DNA from 2 places in the Desulfitobacterium metallireducens DSM 15288 genome. Region 1 is predicted to be linked to the other one. Evidence: riboswitches for the same ligand, from Rfam matches in the RefSeq annotation. Region 1 holds a riboswitch; the other holds the start of a gene.

Region 1 (5,252 bases):
ATGACCTTGTCCATAATTCCCCTCCTCTATCGAATCGTTAAATCAACTGTTAGTTTTTTGTTCTGCGAAGTATATCTTCTGGTGTTTCGACTTGCATTTGATTGCCCATCATAATGTAGTCGTCTGGGCCATCTAATTTTCTTTCAAAATAGCGCAGAATTCTTGTAACCGTAAACGTCATAATAAAATAGAGCACACAAGCTACAAAGAAAGATTCAAAATATCTAAAGTTGTTGCCTGCAACCGATTTTGTTTGGAAATATAACTCCGATACTGCAATTACGTTAAGAACAGAAGTATCTTTAATGTTAATGACAAATTCATTCCCTGTTGCCGGTAAAATGTTGCGAATAACTTGAGGTAAAACGACATTCATCATCGTTTGAATATGATTCATGCCAATCGCCTGAGCCGCTTCGAATTGACCTTTCTCGATCGATACAATACCACCACGCACGATTTCTGACATATAGGCTCCTGTGTTAATGGATACGATAAAGATGGCTGCCACTGTACGATTGATATCCAAGCCAAAAGCTTGCGCCGAACCATAATAGATAACCATAGCCTGAACAATCATCGGCGTTCCGCGGAAGAATTCAATATATATCGATAGAATAGCATTGATTACTCTTAAAAATTGTCTTTTCACTCCACGCTCAGGCATGGGGATCGTCCGAATAATTCCTACTAATAGCCCAATTATTGAACCAATAATTGTACCAATCAAGGAAATATAAAGGGTCAATCCAGCGCCACGAATGAACATGGGCCCGTTTTCTGAAACAATTCTTACAAGCCATTGAAAGCTCATTTTTCTCCTCCTTATGATAGAAACATCATAAAACCGACTGCATTATAATGTAGCCGGTTTTGATAATCATATTAAAATGTTCCAACCTTATTTAGTAGCGGGTTGATTCTTAATTGCCGTATCCATAATACTTGTCTGTTCTTGCTCTGAAATTCCCGCTAAGATTTCATTGATTTTAGGAGTGAGCTGACTTCCTTTAGCAATTCCCACAGCAATTGCCGTATCATCCGGTGAAGTCACAAAACCCTCTTTAAATTCAACCATTTTGAAATTAGAATTCGCAGTTTGAGCACTTACAGCTTCCGGTCGTTCTGAAACATATCCATCAATAACCCCTGATTCAAGAGCAACCCTCATTGCTGGGAAATTGTCCATCGCGGGTTGTTTAGCAACACCATTAATTTGATCAATCACTGAATAATGGAAGGTGTTTAATTGAGCTGTGATTTTCGCACCTTTGAAATCTTGAATCGAAGTCGCGCCTTGATATTTTCCGCCGTTTTTAACGACCATGACCAAATTAGATTTATAGTAGTTGTTTGTGAAATCAATGGTTTCCTTACGTTTTTCAGTCGGAGACATCCCTGCGATGATCGCATCAATCTTACCCGAAGTTAAGGCAGGAACAAGACCATCCCATTCTGTTTTAACAATAACGAGATCTTTTCCTAACCCTTTTGCAATTTTCTTAGCGATTTCTACGTCATAACCGCCAGCATATTCTGAAGTTCCCTCGATTTTAACCCCACCATTGGACGCATCCTTTTGAGTCCAGTTGAACGGCGCATATCCCGCTTCCATCCCAACCTTGAAGGTTCCATTTGTTGCGGCTGCAGGGGCTTTTGAACTTTCAGTGCTATTGCTTGATCCGCATCCTGATACCAACATGATAAGAGATAAGGAAATTACAAATAATAACGTTAACTTCTTTCTCACAAATACCCTCTCCTTTAATTCTACTAATTTTAAACCATTAAAAAAAGACCTGAGATGAACTCAGGTCTCTATTTGTATAGTTACCCTATATTCCCCCTTTTAATCCCAAATGAGATAGCTCAACTCAATAAACTGGGTAGTTTATTGAGACAGTCCTGTAGCTCTTAACTACAGACCCAGCTAATAATACTGAGAATATTATTAACTTCGGCGACCTACCCTTCTCCTTAGTTTCTCCGCATCTCAAACTCTACTAAAGACTGTTGAAAGCCGCGCCTCTACCTCACCATTAAAAGTGAGGTTAATATATAATTAAGCTCAGTCTACAACAACACATTTTGTCTGTCAACTTAGTATTCAAATTGTTTAAGACTCTAACACAAAAGTCGAGGATTTTGTAGAAAAATGAAGATATAGCGCATGTTGTTAATAATCAAACGAACTACAGTAAAATATAGGCCTTATTGGAGAATATAAAAAGTATCTGCCCAAATTTGGTGCTATACAATCTAATATATAGGGATTATTATAGTTTAAGTTAAATATAGCCAGCGCTGAATTCTATGGAAGCGGGGGAACCAAGTCCGGCTATCGATTAGCCAAATGGGGTGAATCACCGAAAGGTGACGGGTAAATTCCTTTCAATCCGAACCCGACAGCTAACCTCGTAAGCGTTGAAAGGGGGCAAAAAGCAAACCATACCCTTTGGTTTGTTATGCAAGACATTAACCCCAAATGGGGTTTTTTCTTTTTTGTGAACATCACAGTATGAAATAAACTTGTAGCTAATCGAGAAAACTTCATACGCGACTACCTACGTAAAATTGTTTATACAGAAGGCTTACAAATAGATATGAAGGGATAGAACAATGGAAAAGGCATTAAATATCTGCAAAGAACGGCCCTTAACCTTAGCTGGTATGCTCGTAACAATCGGTGTTGTTTATGGTGATATTGGTACATCACCCTTATATGTTATGAAGGCATTAGTTGAAGGTAACGGTGGATTAAGATCAATTACCCCTGAATTTATATACGGTTCTCTTTCCCTTATTTTCTGGACTCTTACCTTACTTACCACGATCAAGTACGTTCTAATTGCACTCAAAGCAGATAATCATGGAGAAGGCGGCATCCTTGCCCTGTATTCACTAATTCGAAAGCGGGGTGCCTGGCTGATTGTTCCAGCGATGATTGGGGGAGCAGCCCTTTTAGCAGACGGCGTTTTGACTCCGGCCGTTACTGTCACAACTGCTGTAGAAGGATTAAAAGGTATTCCCAGCTATATAAATAACTTTGGCTCGAACCAATCCACTGTTCTTTTGATTACCGTTATCATTCTTTGTGTCCTGTTCCTGATCCAACGAACGGGAACTGAGATCATAGGACGATTATTTGGACCCATTATGGTTTTATGGTTTCTCATGTTAGGTGTTTTCGGTATTATCCATGTTTTCGGAAACCTTGATATCTTAAAATCTTTTTCTCCCTACTATGGAATTAAACTCTTGTTTAGTGACGAAAATAAAGTCGGATTTGCAATCTTGGGTAGTGTATTCTTAGCTACAACGGGAGCAGAAGCGTTGTATTCGGATTTAGGACATGTCGGGAGAAGAAATATCTACGCAACTTGGCCATTTGTAAAGATTTGCTTATTGCTTAACTATTTTGGTCAAGGAGCTTGGTTATTACAGATCAAGGACAATCCGGGCTTTCATAAGATAATAGGATTTAATCCTTTTTTTGAGATGATGCCGTCTGACTTTCGCATCTTTGGTGTTGCCTTTGCAACGATAGCCGCGATTATTGCTTCCCAAGCTTTAATTTCCGGATCCTTTACACTGGTTTCCGAAGCCATTAAGTTGGATCTATTACCGAGATTAAGAACCTACTATCCTGCTATGTCAAAAGGCCAAATGTACATTCCAATCGTTAATATCCTTTTAATGTTATCGTGTATAGGAGTGGTTCTCTTCTTTCAAACTTCTGCACACATGGAATCAGCTTATGGGTTAGCAATTACTATTACGATGCTGATGACCACAATCTTGTTGTTTAATTATCTTCTTCAAAAAAACGTATCCAGGGTACTTTCGTTTCTAATGGTTATCCTTTTTGGAACTTTGGAAACTGCTTTTTTCATTTCGAGTGCTTCGAAGTTTTTCCATGGTGGATTTGTAACAATAATTATCGCCTCTCTCATTTTAATCATGATGGTTTTATGGTTTAAAGCGGCAAAACTTCAACAAGTTGTGTCAAAAGCCGTTTCATTGGAAGATTATATTACTAAGCTTGATCATCTTAGAAGAGATGAACATATTCCGGTATATGCCACGAATTTAGTTTATCTAACCAGCAAATCAAAACCAGGAAAGGTCAACAATGAAATTATTTATTCGATTTTAGATAAACGGCCAAAAAGAGCGGAAGTTTATTGGTTTGTAAACGTAGAAGTGACCGATGAACCCAGGACGATGGCCTACTCCGTGGAAAACTTCGGAACCGATTTTGTTTTCAAAGTGCAACTGCGTTTGGGATTTAGGATGGAACAAAAAGTGAGTACGTATTTAAGGCAAGTGGTAACCGATCTGATGGAGGCCGATGAAATAAAACAACAACCGCAAGTGTATTCTACAAATGCAGTCAACAGTAACATTGGGGATTTCTGTTTTGTTTTAGTCCGTGAAGAACTGGGTTATGATAGTGATCTTCCTTTATATGAACGATTAATCATGCAATTTAGACTCTATATAAAGGAAATTACAGTTTCTCCGGTGAGATGGTTTGGGCTCGAACATACGGATGTTAAAATTGAACACGTTCCTTTACACTTTGGAGCCCCGAGATCAATCAAACTCGAAAGAGAAACTAGATAATAGAGGTGATTGCGAATGAACGAAGCACTTTTTGACCCCGTTGCTGCACGTTATGATTCCTGGTATGATACTGAGCTTGGATCAGTATCTGATCAAGTTGAACGTCACCTGGCCCAGTCCATGTTCAAGACACCGGGTCCAAAGGTTCTTGAGATCGGATGTGGTACTGGACAATATACGAGCTGGCTTGTGCAAGAGGGCTATGAGGTCACTGCAGTCGATATTTCCGGTGAAATGATGGCTCTGGCCAAAAAGAAACTAGCGGCGATTGAGGAAAACACCTCAAAAACGAATCGTGTTCACTGGTGGCATGCTGATATTACAGAAATTCCTGATCAACTCGAAACCTATGATGGAATTTTTTCCATGACCGCCTTTGAATTTGTGCCTGAACCGGAAAAAGTATTGCAAAAACTTTTTAGTCGTTTAAAGCCCGGGGGTTGCCTAATGATCGGACTCATCGCCGGCATGAGTGCCTGGAGTGAGTACTATGCGGAATCAGCTCGCAACAAGCCCAATTCGGTCTTCGCCCGTGCTGCTCTTTATACCAAAGAAGAAATATGTTCCTGGCAAATCGGTGGTTCTGCCGAAATTGGCGAATGTCTTTTCTTCCCACCGAATGTTCA
Region 2 (5,252 bases), 300 kb from region 1:
GACAATTAGCACAAAACAGCCATAGCGATGGCATATTCCTGTTCATGCGATAAGCTTAAACGAACCATTGAGCCCCCACGTTTCTGTACAACGCCTTCAGCCTTAGAACTTAAATACACATGAGGTTCGCCGCTTATCTCTGTTAATATCTCCACATCATGCCAAGAAAGCCCTGCGAGTCCAGTTCCCATACTCTTCAATATTGCTTCTTTCCCTGCAAAACGAGCAGCCCAACTGGAAGTCGGTCGGTCACTTAGATCAGCTCGCTCGCGCTCTGTAAACAATCTTTCGCGTATCTTAGGCTGACGTTCACACGCTTTGGCAAAGCGTTCTATTTTAATAATATCAACTCCCGGATACATCGGCTTTAAAACCTCCATCAATGGGCATAAACATTAACGGCAAATGCATGATTACCGTCGTTTCCTGACCCAGTACACTCTCTATCTGCAACCCGTATTCCTCACCATACAACCCCCGAAGTCGCTCATGAACATTCGCCATACCAACACCATTACCTGAACCTACCCCTGGTTTCAATACCTCTGAAAGTCGTTCCTGAGGAATCCCCATGCCATCATCCCGTACATAAAAGTACAGTTCACTCTCTTTTACTTCCGCTTGGATCCATACTGTACCCTTTCCAATCTTAGGCGTAATCCCATGCTTTACAGCATTCTCCACCAGGGGTTGCAAACTTAAACGCGGAATAACCGCTTTCATGAGCTCTTTCGGGATCTGGCTCTTGACCTGTAGCTTTCGACCAAAGCGAGCTTTTTCCAGAATCAAATAAGTATGTACAAATTTCAGCTCCTCCTCCAGGGGAATCAGGGTTCCTTTTGATTTCATTGCCCAGCGGAAGAATTCCGAAAGATATATAAGTAAACGACGTGCACGGTTCGGGTTAGTTCGACTCGTTGCAATAATCGTGTTCAGCACATTAAAGAAAAAATGGGGATTGATCTGAGCCTGCAGAGCATCAAGTTGAGCTTCTGTCGCCAGCTTAGCCTGATGATCTAATTCAGCCAGTTCGATCTGAAGACTAAGAAGTTGGGCCATTCCTAAAGCAAGCCGGATCAAATCAGGAGACAGGTGCCCATCTTTAGTTTCATAGAGTTTCACCGTGCCAACAACTTTTCCTTGAGAATGCAGAGGCACCACTACTGCAGCTGCAATAGGACAATCACAAACATTTTGACGCGGACAATTTAATTCCTTTTGTGTTCGGACGATTTTATAATTTCCTGTCCGAATCACTTCCTGGGTTGCTGCCGTCAAGATCTTATCCCCAGGATGATGTTGGTCACAGCCTACACCTAAATAAGCCAATTGCTTCGTACAGTCTGTAATTGAAACTGCAGCGACTTGACCGATCTCTTGAATAATTTTAGCCATAAATTCAGCATTCTGCGCATTAAGACCTCTTCGAAGATAAGGAAGCGTTTCGTGGGCAATCTTGAAGCTGACTTCCACATTGCGTTCAGTGGTCAAACTCCGAATCCGCCGTCGTTGATACTCAGTGTAAAGAAGCAAGTAAAGCATATTCCCGATCAGAAAAACGAGAAGAAGCCGAAGATTTTGCGAGGCTATACTCATCACAACCTCTGCTCCTAAAACCAACAAGAAAATCCAAGTCATCTGTCGCATCCCTCAATTTCTAAAGAAAACTTAGCGATAGCGATAGCTCTAGTTACACTTTAATAAAGTTAAGAGTTCGACAGTGAGGTGCGACTTCCTGTATTCATTAAAGTATTTCTTGGAGTTTTTCTCTTCCCTGCTCTGCCCCCACAACTAGAAGTACATCTCCGCTCTCAATTACAAATCCAGAATTCGGAGAGAATTGTTCAATCCCTTTTCGGACAACTGCGACAACGGTAAGGCCTGTCCGTTCTCGAATTTTGAGTTGGGTCAGGGTTTGCCCTGCCGCTACTGAATCTTTGCCCACTTCGACTTCTGCTACATCCATCCAGCGAGACATCATACGATCTGTATATAGTAAAATTTTATTCAAATGTCCCTCAATTTTTAAATCAAGTTGCCTGCGTTTCTCCATATACTCATTTAATTCCGAAAGAAACACATGAACTTCCGTTTTCTGATCAAACGCTCTCAAAAACTTTTCGGCTTGAGCCTTTGAGGTTACCGTAATTCCGATCCCTTGATTCACCATAACAACGCCTGCATTTTGCAAGATTGCAATAGCGCGGCGAATGGTTTCTGGAGAAACATTGAATCGACCCGCCAACGTCGACCGTCCATGTATTCTTTCCCCTTCTTGATATTCACTCATAACGATAGAATGGGCAATTTCGAGGGCGATCTCTTGATAACGTGACTGTTCCATTTCTACAATTCACTCCTTGAAACATTTAACTCATAAAATATCATTACCAATTATTAACTCTTCAATCCCATTGACTGGTAACAACCTTTATGTTATTATAAAGTTGTTGGTAATCAATTACAAATAATAAAAATTAAATAAGGCCTAATTCCTAAGGGGAAACGGGGGAACCACTTTTTGGGGTGAATCGCATCTTATGCGTAGAGCGTGCGCTCGAATCCGTCAGCTAACCTCGTAAGCTAGCTCGCACAAGAAGTACTGATTTTATTAATCAGCACATTCGATCTCTTAGGGGCCACTATAGGCTCCTTTTAATTTCCCAAAAGATAAGTACAACATAAAAAGGGGGAAATTCATTGGCAGTAGAATCAAAAGAATTAAATGAAAGATTGCAATCCTTACATCGTGCAAATGAGCTAAAGCTAAAGGCCATACCTTACATGAATCGTAAAGAGAAAATTCCTACAGGTTTTCTTTTAAAGGATGAATACCTTCAAAGTCGAGATCGAATCCTTACAACCTTTAAGGCTACTCTTGAGGATTGGGAAAATTGGCACTGGCAGATGAAAAACAGGATTACGGATTTGCAGATCTTGCAAGAACTCTTGCCTCTAACTGAGCAAGCAGCACAAGATATCCTTGAAGTCGGAAGAACCTATCGATGGGCTATTTCCCCCTATTATTTAAGCTTAATGGACTCTTCTAACCCATGGGATCCTATCCGTTTACAAGGTCTTCCACGGATCGAGGAACTACTGGATTTAACCGGAGAAGAAGACCCTATGGGTGAAGCTTTTACCAATCCTGCTCCTTGCATTACACGACGATATCCCGATCGGTTAATTATCAATGTCACCAATCTCTGTGCTATGTATTGTCGTCATTGCCAAAGACGCAGAAATATCGGTGAAACCGATAGCCACGAGACCCGTGCTCAACTCCAAGCCGCTTTAGACTATATCCGAGCCAATCCAGAAATTCGTGATGTCTTAATTACAGGTGGAGATGCCTTGATGTTAAGCGACCTTACGCTCCATTGGCTTCTCGAAGAATTACACTCCATTCCTCATGTAGAAATCAAGCGGATTGGTACCCGGGTCCCCGTCACCCTTCCCATGCGGATCACCGATGAACTGTGCTCCATTTTAGCGCAGTATCCGCCGATTTATATCAACACCCAATTTAATCATCCTAAGGAAGTTACAGCAGAAGCCAAAAAGGCTGCGGATAAGCTTATTTCTGCCGGAGTAGTTTTAGGGAATCAAGCTGTGCTTCTGAAAAATATTAATGATACACCCGATATAATGATACGGTTAAACCAAGAGCTTTTGAAAATTCGAGTTCGTCCATACTATATCTTTCATGCGAAACATGTCAAGGGCACACATCATTTTATTCCTAAAATTGAAAATGGTCTAGATATTATGGAAAAGCTCAGAGGATTTACTTCCGGTTTAGCCATTCCTACCTATATAATTAATGCTCCTGGTGGAAAAGGAAAAACGCCAATTCTACCCCAGTATCTACTTTCCTTAGATGATGAAGAGGCTACCCTGCGAACCTGGGAGGGAAATATTATTCACTACCCTAACTACTAATTAAAATGCACATGAGTTAAGGGCCATCTTAGGCCCTTACTTTTTTATTTTTTATGTTTCTAGATCTTTGCTAAAGGATTTACCTTGCCAGGTATCCCTCTTTAGTAATTCCCGATCTATTGCATTTAAGACTTCCCATTTTTTACGACTCCATAAAGGAGCAATTAGATCATCAGGCGCTCCATCACCTGTCAAACGGTGAATGATCATTTGCGGGGGTAATACTTCAAGAATATCGCTAACAAGGCTAACATACTCTTCAAACGTAGGTAGAGGAAACGACTCCCTTTCATATAACTTTGCTAAGGGAGTTCCTTTGATAATATGGAGTAAATGGATCTTAATTCCCTGAACAGGTAGCGCTGCCACCGCCTGAGCTGTCGCCATCATATCCTCATACGTTTCTCCTGGAAAGCCTAGAATAACGTGGACGCAAACACGTATTCCCCGATCATGAAGAGCTGCAACTCCCGCTAAAAACTCATCATAGGTATGCCCTCTTCTAACCCAATTCATTGTTCGATCGTGAATACTCTGTAGCCCAAGCTCAACCCAAAGATAGGTTCTTTGATTAAGCTCTTCCAGGTAATCTAACACTTCTTCAGGCAAACAATCCGGACGAGTTGCAATAGATATCCCGACAACGTCCTCTTGACATAGGGCTTCTTCATAGACCTCGCGAAGTTTAGAAACCGGTGCATAGGTATTGGTATAGGCCTGAAAATAGGCTAAGTACTTAGCCTTGGGCCATTTTTTACACATTCTTTCTTTAACTTCGACAAATTGTTGTTCTATTGAATGTGAGACTTCTCCAGCAAAATCTCCAGAACCACGAGAACTACAATAGATACACCCACCCCAACCTCTAGTTCCATCTCGGTTCGGACAAGTAAAGCCACCGTCTAAAGAAACCTTAAAAACTTTTTCACCAAAAGTCTCTCGCAGATGTTTATTCAACGTATTATACCGCTTCTCCCCATTTTGCCAGGCAGAAAACCGTGCAAATCCCATCTCTTCATGATCACACCCTTTAATAAAACGATTTTAATAGGAAGGAAATCCTACCTAAGATTATCAGACATCTGGAAAATGTTCAAAGGCAATCTTCAATTCTTGAAACAACTCCAACTTTTCTCCAGATGGCCCACGGAAAAAGAAATTATATCTTCCGTCGCCAATTGATTTAGGCTCTTCCTGAAGGAGTGTAACCTGATTTTGTTTTAACCATGCTACAGCCTTATTGATATCCGATACAGTGAAGGCAAGATGATTAACCCATCCGTCCTCAAAACGCTGTCCCTCTTTGATTT

The links. A riboswitch is a leader RNA that binds a small molecule or an ion and turns the genes downstream of it on or off. The one in region 1 is predicted to bind cyclic di-AMP.
Region 2: it holds a riboswitch for cyclic di-AMP, as region 1 does, so the genes downstream of both, eam (glutamate 2,3-aminomutase) here and DESME_RS02485 (KUP/HAK/KT family potassium transporter) in region 1, are expected to answer to the same signal.

Annotation. Positions count from the first base shown of each region.
Region 1 covers NZ_CP007032.1:510,092-515,343, reverse strand. The annotation lists gene DESME_RS02500 (amino acid ABC transporter ATP-binding protein) at 1-14, opposite strand, end outside; gene DESME_RS02495 (amino acid ABC transporter permease) at 50-814, opposite strand; gene DESME_RS02490 (transporter substrate-binding domain-containing protein) at 902-1,750, opposite strand; lysine riboswitch at 1,858-2,039, opposite strand; cyclic di-AMP (ydaO/yuaA leader) riboswitch at 2,293-2,439, shown strand; gene DESME_RS02485 (KUP/HAK/KT family potassium transporter) at 2,620-4,626, shown strand; gene DESME_RS02480 (class I SAM-dependent methyltransferase) at 4,642-5,252, shown strand, end outside.
Region 2 covers NZ_CP007032.1:807,811-813,062, reverse strand. The annotation lists gene DESME_RS03910 (holo-ACP synthase) at 6-362, opposite strand; gene DESME_RS03905 (histidine kinase) at 346-1,638, opposite strand; gene DESME_RS03900 (GntR family transcriptional regulator) at 1,745-2,344, opposite strand; cyclic di-AMP (ydaO/yuaA leader) riboswitch at 2,476-2,601, shown strand; gene eam (glutamate 2,3-aminomutase) at 2,701-3,942, shown strand; gene mnmL (tRNA modification radical SAM protein MnmL/YtqA) at 3,994-4,953, opposite strand; gene DESME_RS03885 (VOC family protein) at 5,017-5,252, opposite strand, start outside.